2 regions of the Janibacter sp. YB324 genome follow, and region 2 is predicted to be linked to the other one. Evidence: predicted binding sites of a transcription regulator. Region 2 holds the regulator's gene; the other holds the start of a gene.
The links. Region 2 encodes HrcA, which represses chaperone genes, less so after heat shock. Its sites were predicted from a motif close to TTNGCACTCGNNNNNNNCGAGTGCNAA; they were not measured.

Region 1 (4,909 bases), 1.7 Mb from region 2:
AAGGGCGGTCCCCCGTGACCGGGGAACCGCCCTTCGCGCGTGGTGCAGGTGGTGCGGGGTGGGCTCAGAAGCCCATGCCGCCCATGCCACCCATGTCGTCGCCACCGGGCATGGCCGGGGCGGCCTTCTCCGGCTTGTCGGCGACGACGGCCTCGGTGGTGAGGAAGAGCGCCGCGATGGAAGCGGCGTTCTGCAGCGCGCTGCGCGTGACCTTGGCCGGGTCGATGATGCCCTGGGCGATCATGTCGACGTACTCACCGGTCGCGGCGTTGAGGCCCTCGCCCGCAGGCAGGTTCTCGACCTTCTCGGTGACGACGCCGCCGTTGAGGCCGGCGTTGGCCGCGATCTGCTTGAGCGGGGCACCCGCCGCGACGCGCACGATGTTGGCGCCGGTCGCCTCGTCACCCTCGAGCGAGAGCTTGTCGAAGGCGGCCTTGGTCGCCTGCAGGAGCGCGACGCCACCACCGGCGACGATGCCCTCCTCGACAGCGGCCTTGGCGTTGCGCACGGCGTCCTCGATGCGGTGCTTGCGCTCCTTGAGCTCGACCTCGGTGGCCGCGCCCGCACGGATGACGGCGACGCCGCCGGCGAGCTTGGCGAGGCGCTCCTGGAGCTTCTCGCGGTCGTAGTCCGAGTCGCTGTTCTCGATCTCGGCCTTGATCTGGTTCACGCGGCCGGCGATCTGGTCCTGGTCGCCAGCACCCTCGACGATGGTCGTCTCGTCCTTGGTGACGACGACCTTGCGGGCGCGGCCGAGCAGGTCGAGCTCGGCGGTCTCGAGGGAGAGGCCGACCTCCTCGGAGATGACCTGGCCACCGGTGAGGATGGCGATGTCGGCGAGCATGGCCTTGCGGCGGTCACCGAAGCCCGGGGCCTTGACGGCGACGGACTTGAAGGTGCCCTTGAGCTTGTTGACGACGAGCGTCGACAGCGCCTCGCCCTCGAGGTCCTCGGCGATGATCAGCAGCGGCTTGCCGGCCTGCATGACCTTCTCGAGGACGGGCAGGAGGTCCTTGATCGAGCCGATCTTGGAGTTGGCGATGAGGACGTAGGGGTCCTCGAGCACGGTCTCCATGCGCTCGGTGTCGGTGACGAAGTAGCCGGAGATGTAGCCCTTGTCGAAGCGCATGCCCTCGGTGAGCTCGAGCTCGAGCCCGAAGGTGTTGCTCTCCTCGACGGTGATGACGCCTTCCTTGCCGACCTTGTCCATGGCCTCGGCGATCTTGGCGCCGATCTCCTGGTCAGCGGCGGAGATGGAGGCCGTGGCAGCGATCTGCTCCTTGGTCTCGATCTCCTTGGCCATCGCGAGCAGCTCGTCGGACACCGCAGCGGTGGCCTTCTCGATACCGCGCTTGAGGGCCATGGGGTTGGCGCCGGCCGCGACATTGCGCAGGCCCTCGCGCACGAGCGCCTGGGCGAGGACGGTCGCCGTCGTCGTGCCGTCACCGGCGACGTCGTCGGTCTTCTTGGCGACCTCCTTGACCAGCTCGGCCCCGATCTTCTCGTAGGGGTCGTCGAGCTCGATCTCCTTGGCGATGGACACGCCGTCATTGGTGATCGTGGGGGCGCCCCACTTCTTCTCCAGGACGACATTGCGGCCCTTGGGGCCGAGGGTGACCTTGACGGCGTCGGCGAGGGTGTTCATACCCCGCTCGAGACCGCGACGGGCCTCCTCGTCGAAAGCAATGAGCTTTGCCATTCGGGTGGTTCCTCCACGCGAATCGAAGGGTGCGACCGGGGGTGCCCGCGACGGACGGAGTGCGACCACCCGGCTCACGTCACCGTGCGATCGCGCCCCTCACCTGACCGGTCAGGACTGTCACTCTCACAAGGAGAGTGCTAAGACCCATTATTGGCACTCTCACCGAGCGAGTGCAAACGCCGTGGCGGACGACGGAGTGCGGCCAGCCGGCCGCACTCCGTGGTCGTGGGTTCGTGGGTGACCTCAGCGCACGGTCTCGTAGCGGTGGATCCAGGCCTCCCCTCGGGTGCTCCACCGCACCCGGGCCCCGCCCACGGTGCCGGACACGTTGGCGTCGACCTCACGGCGCACCGCCCCGCCGTGGTTGCTCGTGCGCTGGGCGCCGTCGGCGAAGAGCGTCAAGTCAGCGGCGAAGCGCCGGCTACCGGACACGAGGGTCCCGTCCACCACGGCCGAGCGCATCGTCGAGCTCACCCGGTAGTCGGCGCTCCGGGGCCGCAGGTATCTCGTGCTGCGGTGAGTGCACCGGCTCGACCGCCACGTCTGGGCGACGGTGGCGCCGGTCGGGCAGAAGAAGGAAGTGATCTTCATGGCCGAGGCCGGCCACGGCATCCCCTCGGTGTCGGTCTGGTAGGTGAACCGGTGCTGGTTGCCCCGCGCCCCGCTCATCGCCCCGTCGAGCATGACCCGGACGGTGACGTGCTCGGCGAGCACGCGCGTCGTGTCGGCCGGCGCGGCCTGGGCACTCGCCCCGGTGGCGACGAGACCGACGGATGCCGCGGTCACCAGCAGTGTGCGTGTGGTGGTCTTCATGTCTCTCCCCTGTCTGTCATGGGGTCGTCGACGGTGACGACCCTCACAACGGGAGACGCACGAAGGGGGCGGACGGTTGCGTCGACCGGCGGCGGGCGTTGGTCAGGCGCGCGGGTGCAGCCCCTCGAACCCGGCGCGCATCTCGCCGTCGGCGTCGGAGGAGACCGGGTCGTCGAGGTCGGCGACGAAGACCGCCACGAGCTCACGGACCGGGTTGTCGCGGGCCTCGGTGAGCAGTCCGCGCCAGGCGCCGATGTTGGGGTGCTCGACGGTCGTGCACGCCTGCGCGGGCTCGAGTCCCTCGACGGCCGCCTGCAGCTGGTCGACGGAGACGTCGAGGGTGGCAGTGGCGCCGTCGTGCCGCAGCACGGAGGCGAGGACGACGGCCGCCAGCCCGTGGCTGCCGCCGGGGAGGTTGACGTGCGGGAACTGCACGTCCGGGTCGCTGGTCGCGGGGGTGATGCCCACGGCCCAGGCCACCGGCGGCGTCCAGCCGTCGAGGCGCTCGGCGAGGTGGGCGCGGATCGCGGCGAGGCCCTCGGGGGTGCTCCAGTCCATGTCGCTCATGGCCCCACCCTGCCAAGTCCGAGGGCGGCTCCGGTACCCCCTGCGCACCGGAGCCGCCCTCGGCGTCCCTCCCGTGGAGTCAGACGTGGCCGGGGCGGCTCCGGTTGGCCCGGACGCGAATCCGAGACCGATCTGTGATCTGGAGCGGCGCTCAGACCTCGAACCCGAGGCGGCGGGCGCTGCGGGTGCGCTGCCTCTGGTCGCGCAGGCGGCGCAGACGCTTGATCAGCATGGGGTCCTCGGAGAGCGCCGCGGGGTTGTTGATCAGGGCGTTGAGCACCTGGTAGTAGCGGGTGGAGCTCATGTCGAAGAGCTCCTTGATCGCCTGCTCCTTGGAGCCGGCGAACTTCCACCACTGGCGCTCGAAGGCGAGGATCTCGCGGTCGCGGTCCGAGAGCGGGACCGAGGGGGTCGGCGCGGCGGTCTGGTCTGCGAGGTTCACGCGTCGCACTGTACCGGCGTAATCACACGCCTGTCATTCCCTTCGGCGTGTCGGCTGGACAGCGCGGACGAGGGGGGTCACTCGCGCCCCCTTCGCCTCACCCGTCACAGCACACTCAGCCCATGGAGTCGAGGATCGCGACGATGTCCTCCGTCGTCGTCTGCGGGTTGACGATCGCGAAGCGCGCCAGCGTCTCGCCGTCGTGGTTGGTCGGGACGACGAAGGCGAACTCCTCGTCGAGGATCCGGTCGGACCAGACCTGGTAGTCGGCCGCGGCCCAGCCCTTGCGCCGGAAGACGAGGACGGACAGGAAGCGTTCGCCGACGAGCTCGAGGTCGTCCCTGCGGGCGACCTCGGCCTCGGCGAAGGCGGCGACACGCAGCGTCTGCTCGACCGAGTCGCTGTAGGCCTGCGTGCCGTGCGTGGCGAGGGAGAACCAGAAGGGCAGCCCGCGGGCCCGTCGGGTGAGGCCGACGGAGTAGTCGGTGGGGTTCCAGTCGGTCGCCTCGGTGAGCACGTCGAGGTAGCCGGCGTGCTGGGTGTGGGCATTGAGGGCCGCCGCGGGGTTGCGGTAGATCAGCGCGCAGCAGTCGAAGGGGGCGAAGAGCCACTTGTGCGGGTCGACGATGAAGCTGTCGCAGTGCTCGATGCCCGCGTAGAGGTGGCGCACCGACGGCGCCGCGAGGCCCGCACCGCCGTAGGCACCGTCGACGTGGAACCAGATGCCGAGCTCGCGGCACACCTGCGCGACCGACTCGAGGTCGTCGACGATGCCGAAGTTGGTCGTGCCCGCGGTCGCGACGACCGCGAAGTAGGTCTCGGGCCCGTTGACCAGGAGCACCTCGCGCAGCCGCTCCCCCGCGAGCCGGCCTCGCTCGTCGGGCTCGACGGTCGTCAGCTCGGCGTCCATGACGTCGCACGCCGACTGGATCGACGAGTGCGCGCCGTGGGTGGTCGCCACCCGGAAGGGCCGCTGCCCCGGGGCTGCGGTGCGTCGCGCCTCGGTGCGGGCGGCGACGAGGGCGGAGAGGTTGCCGATCGTGCCGCCGGGGACGAAGACGCCGCCCGCCGACTCCGGCAGACCGACGAGGTCGGCGATCCAGCGCAGCGCCTGGTTCTCGGCGTAGACGGCACCGGAGCCCTCGAGCCACGACCCGGCGTAGATCGAGCTCGCCCCGACGACGAGGTCGAACATCGCGGCCGCCTCGGTGGGGGCGCACGGGATGAAGGAGAGGTAGCGCGGGTGGTCGACCGACAGGCAGGCCGGCGCGAGCACCTCGGCGAAGAGGTCCATCGCCTGCTGACCGCCCAGGCCGTCTCGGGTGATCGTCTGCCCGGCCTGCTCCTGCAGCTGCGCGGGCGTCAGCGTGCGGTCGAGCGGCACC
Region 2 (4,909 bases):
TCGTCGCGCACGGCCGCGAGCTCCCGCAGCAGACGCTCCTGCTCCGCGTCGAGCTTGGTCGGGGTGCGCACGTCGACGTGGATGACGAGGTCACCGCGGCCCTCGCGCCGCAGGTGCGTGACGCCGAGGCCGGGCAGGACGATCGTGTCGCCGGGCTGGGTGCCCCGCTTGATGGTGATCTCCTGCTCGCCGTCGAGGGTGGCGAAGCTCATCGTCACCCCGAGCGCCGCCGCGGTCATCGGCACCGCGACGGACGCGTGCAGGTCGTCACCGCGCCGGGTGAAGGTCTCGTGGTCACGCACCCGCAGCTCGACGTAGAGGTCACCGGCCGGCCCGCCACCGGGACCGACCTCCCCTTCGCCCTCGAGGTGGATGCGGGTGCCGCTGTCGACGCCGGCGGGGATGCGCACGGTCATCGTGCGGCGGTTGCGCACCCGGCCCTGGCCGGAGCACTCGTGGCAGGGGTTGGGGATGACCTCGCCGAAGCCCTGGCAGGTCGGGCACGGGCGGCTGGTCATCACCTGACCCAGGAAGGAGCGCTGCACCTGCTGGACCTCGCCGCGGCCGGCGCAGGTCTCGCACGTGCGGCGGCCGGTGCCCGGCTGGGCGCCGTCGCCGGAGCAGGTGCCGCAGACGACGGCGGTGTCGATGGTCAGCTCCTCCTGACCGCCGAAGACCGCGGTCGCGAGGTCGAGCTCGAGCCCCACGAGACCGTCCTGCCCGCGCGCCGAGCGCGAGCGGGGGCCGCGGCCGGCGCCGCCGGCCGCCTGCCCGAAGAACTGCTCCATGATGTCGCTGAAGGTGAAGCCGGCGCCGAAGCCGTCGTGGGCACCGTAGGGGTCGCCGCCCATGTCGTACTGGCGGCGCTTCGTCTCGTCGGAGAGGACGTCGTAGGCCTGCGAGACCCGCTTGAACTGCTCCTCGGCCTCGGGGCCCCGGGGTTGACGTCGGGGTGCAGGGTGCGGGCGAGCTTGCGGTAGGCCCGCTTGATCTCCTCGGGCGTCGCCTCACGGCTGACGCCCAGGTCCTCGTAGTAGTCGTTCACGCGTGACGTCCTCGTGGGTCGTGGGTCGGTCTGGTCAGGTGCGGAGCGGACGCCGGTCAGGCATCCACGATCCGCGAGAGATAGGTGGCGACGGCACGCACCTGTGCCATCGTCGCCGGGTAGTCCATGCGGGTCGGGCCGAGCACGCCGACGGCACCGACCTGCTCGTCGCCCGCGCCGTAGCCGGAGGTGACGAGCGAGGTCCCCTGCAGCCCGGTCACGGGATTTTCGGAGCCGATGCGCACGGACACGCCGGGCGCCTCCTGATCGGCCTCGACGCTGAGCAGCTTGAGCAGCACGACGTGCTGCTCGAGGGCGTCGAGCACCGGCTCGAGGGTCATCGGGAAGTCGCTCGAGCTGCGCGCGAGGTTGGCCGTGCCGGCCAGGGTGACCTTGGTCGCCCGCTCCTCGGCCAGTGCCGCCTCGACGACACCGATGACCCCGGCGGTGAGGGCGTCCTCGGTCTCGACGTCCTCGTCGTGCAGGGTGCGCAGCGACTCCAGCGCCTCGGCGAGGCGGCGGTCGCGGGTGGCGGCGTTGACCCGGCCGCGTGCGCTGGCCAGGGCATCGGCGCCCTGGGGAGCCAGGTAGTCGACCCCCGTGGGCACCACGCGCTGCTCGACGCGGCCGGTGCCCATGATGACGACGACCATGAGCCGGGTCTCGCTCATCGGCACCAGCTCGATGTGCTTGACCGTGCTGCGGGTGAGCGAGGGGTACTGCACGACCGCGACCTGCCGGGTCAGCGTCGACAGCAGACGGACCGTGCGGTCGAGGACGACGTCGAGGTCGTCGGCACCCTCGAGGTAGTCGGTGATCGCCGCGCGCTCCCCCCGGGACATGGGGCGGATCGCCTGCAGCCGGTCGACGAAGAGCCGGTAGCCGGCATCGGTCGGGATGCGCCCCGCAGAGGTGTGTGGGGCGATGATGAGCCCCTCGTCCTCGAGCGCGGCCATGTCGTTGCGCACGGTCGCGGCCGAGACGTTGAGCTGGTGGCGGTCGAGCAGCGCCTTGGAGCCGACCGGCTCCGACGTCTGGACGTAGTCCTCGACGATGGCGCTGAGCACGGCCATGCGGCGCTCCTGGCTCATGCTGACCTCCTTCGACACCCACGAACGGGACCGCTGGCACTCGGTCCACCTGAGTGCCAAGTCTACGACCGGGGCGGCCATTCCCCGGAATCCGGCGTGCCGACGCCGCGAGTGACCTCCCTTCGGCCTACCGTCCGTGCCGTGAGCGATCGATACGGCATGGACGTCCTCTCCGGCGACTGGAAGTCGAAGGGCCGGCTGGCCCGACCGACCTCGCGGGCGATGGAGGCCGCGCCGGGCACCGTCGTCGAGGACGTCGAGACCGGCTGGGTCGGCGCCGTGGTCGCCGTGGAGAAGGCGGGCGGCGTCCACGTCGTCCACCTCGAGGACCGGCGGGGCAAGGTCAAGGCCTTCCCGCTCGGTCCGGGCTTCCTCGTCGACGGCGCCCCGGTCTCGCTCACCGCGCCGAAGGGGGCCCAGCGCGCGGCCCTCGCAGCCGCCGAGAAGCAGGCCTCCCGCACTACGAGCGGGTCCGTCGCCGTGCACGACGCCAAGGCCCGGGTCGCCATCGGGTCCCGGATCTTCGTCGAGGGCCGCCACGACGCCGAGCTCGTCGAAAAGGTCTGGGGCCACGACCTGCGGGTCGAGGGCGTCGTCGTCGAGATGCTCGACGGCGTCGACGACCTCGCGGCCGCGATCCGCGACTTCGCCCCCGGCCGCGGTCGGCGGATGGGGGTCCTCGTCGACCACCTCGTGCCGGGCAGCAAGGAGTCGCGCATCGTCGCCGAGGCCAACAAGGTCGCGCCCGAGCACGTGCTCGTCCTCGGGCACCCCTACGTCGACGTGTGGCAGTCGGTGCGCCCGCAGCGCCTCGGCATGGAGGTCTGGCCGACGATCCCCCGCTCGATGGAGTGGAAGCGCGGGATCTGCGCCCACCTCGGCTGGCCCCACGACTCCCAGGCCGACATCGCCCGCGCCTGGAAGCAGATCCTGGGCACCGTCCGCAGCTATGCCGACCTCGAGCCCGCCCTCCTCGGGCGCGTCGAGGAGCTCATCGACTTCGTCACGGCGCCCGAGGGCTGATCCTCCCCGCTCCCTGAGGAGGTCGCCCGCGGCCGTCTCGAAGGGTTGCCCCGACGCCCGTCCGGCCGGACCGATTGACCGGGAAGATCGGATCCGGCCGGGAAAGCTGCTGGTGACCGCGAAATTGCGCGGTCACCTGCAGCTTTCCCGGCCACGAGCGGATTTCCCGGCCACGGGCTGAGCGCGTCGGCACCGGACCGCAGGCGAAGGGGGATGCCGGCGCAGATCCAGCCGACGTCACGCACGACGACGGCCGCCGAGGGGTCAGTCCTTCGGGCCGCCTGCGACGTAGATGACCTGGCCGGACACGAAGCCGGCCTCCTCGGACAGGAGGAAGGACGCGGTGGCGGCGATGTCCTCGGGCTGGCCGACGCGGCCGACCGGGGTCTCCTTGGCCGCGTGGGCGAGGAAGTCCTCGAAGGGCACACCGATGCGCTCTGCGGTCGCGGCCGTCATGTCGGTCTGGATGAAGCCGGGGGCGATCGCATTGGCCGTCACGCCGAACTTGCCGAGCTCGATCGCCAGGGTCTTGGTGAAGCCCTGCATGCCGGCCTTGGCGGCCGAGTAGTTGGTCTGGCCGCGGTTGCCCAGGGCAGAGGTCGAGCTGAGGTTGACGATGCGGCCGTACTTTTCCGCGGTCATGTGCGCCTGGGCGGCCTTGGTCATGAGGAAGGCGCCCCGCAGGTGGACCGCCATGACCGAGTCCCAGTCGTCGACGCTCATCTTGAAGAGCATGTTGTCGCGGATGATGCCGGCGTTGTTGACGAGCAGCGTCGGGGCACCGAGCTCCTCGGCCACGCGAGCGACGCCCGCCTCGACCTGCTCGGCGTCGGAGACGTCGACGCCCACGGCCAGGGCGGTCCCGCCCCCTTCGGTGATCTCGTCGACGACCGCCTGGCAAGCGGACTCGTCGAGGTCGAGCACGGCGACGTGGTGGCCGTCGGTGGCGAGGCGAAGGGCGATGGCCCGGCCGATCCCGCGGGCGGCTCCGGTGACGATGGCGGTGCGAGTCGTGGTCATGCGGCCCATCGTGCGCCATCGGGTAAGCGCTCGCACACCTGAGTCCGCGGAGCGGTCATCGAGGCCCGGGTCAGCGGCGGTGCACCCGGCTCGGGCGCCACGTCGCCTCGGTCGGCAGCATCCACCCACGCCGTCGAGCGAGGTCGCACACGCCGCCGCCGATGAGCAGTGCGCCCAACGAGGCGAGCGGATCAGCGGTCACCAGCTCGAGCAGGACGAAGGAGGCGCCGCCGGCGAAGGCCGCGGTCGCGTAGAGCTCGGAGCGCTGCAGGATCGCGGGCACGCTGCCGAGCATGACGTCGCGCACGACTCCTCCCCCGCACGCGGTGAGCACGCCGAGCAGGATCGCCGGGAGCCAGTGGATGTCGAGCAGCAGCGCCTTCTGGGTGCCGACGACGGCCCAGGTGCCGAGCGCCACGGCGTCCACCCAGGGGAAGACCTGCCGCCAGCGGCGCCCTTCGAGCGGGACGAGGAAGGCGATGCCCGCCGCGACGAGGGCCACGGTGAGGTAGCGCAGGTCGGTCAGCGCGACGGGCTGGACGTCGAGGAGCACGTCACGGATCGCGCCGCCCCCCAAAGCGGAGATGATCGCCAGCACCGAGAATCCGACCGGGTCGAGCTGGTGGCGGCGGGCGACGGCCCCACCCAGCAGACCGTTGGCGAAGACGCCGAGCAGATCGAAGGCCGCGATGAGGTCAGGGATCTGCGGGACGTCAGGCACCGGCGCTCC

Region 1: the regulator HrcA is predicted to act here: its motif matches at 1,853-1,879, upstream of groL (chaperonin GroEL).

Annotation. Positions count from the first base shown of each region.
Region 1 covers NZ_CP060120.1:343,868-348,776, reverse strand. Annotated here, with positions in the region: gene groL (chaperonin GroEL) at 65-1,699, opposite strand; gene H7A72_RS01770 (hypothetical protein) at 1,946-2,515, opposite strand; gene H7A72_RS01765 (hypothetical protein) at 2,618-3,082, opposite strand; gene H7A72_RS01760 (DUF3263 domain-containing protein) at 3,234-3,533, opposite strand; gene H7A72_RS01755 (aminotransferase class V-fold PLP-dependent enzyme) at 3,640-4,909, opposite strand, start outside.
Region 2 covers NZ_CP060120.1:2,015,270-2,020,178, forward strand. Annotated here, with positions in the region: partial or broken gene dnaJ (molecular chaperone DnaJ) at 1-1,045, opposite strand, end outside; gene hrcA (heat-inducible transcriptional repressor HrcA) at 1,102-2,136, opposite strand; gene H7A72_RS09775 (DUF3097 domain-containing protein) at 2,278-3,159, shown strand; gene fabG (3-oxoacyl-ACP reductase FabG) at 3,424-4,179, opposite strand; gene H7A72_RS09785 (trimeric intracellular cation channel family protein) at 4,250-4,900, opposite strand; gene hemW (radical SAM family heme chaperone HemW) at 4,893-4,909, opposite strand, start outside.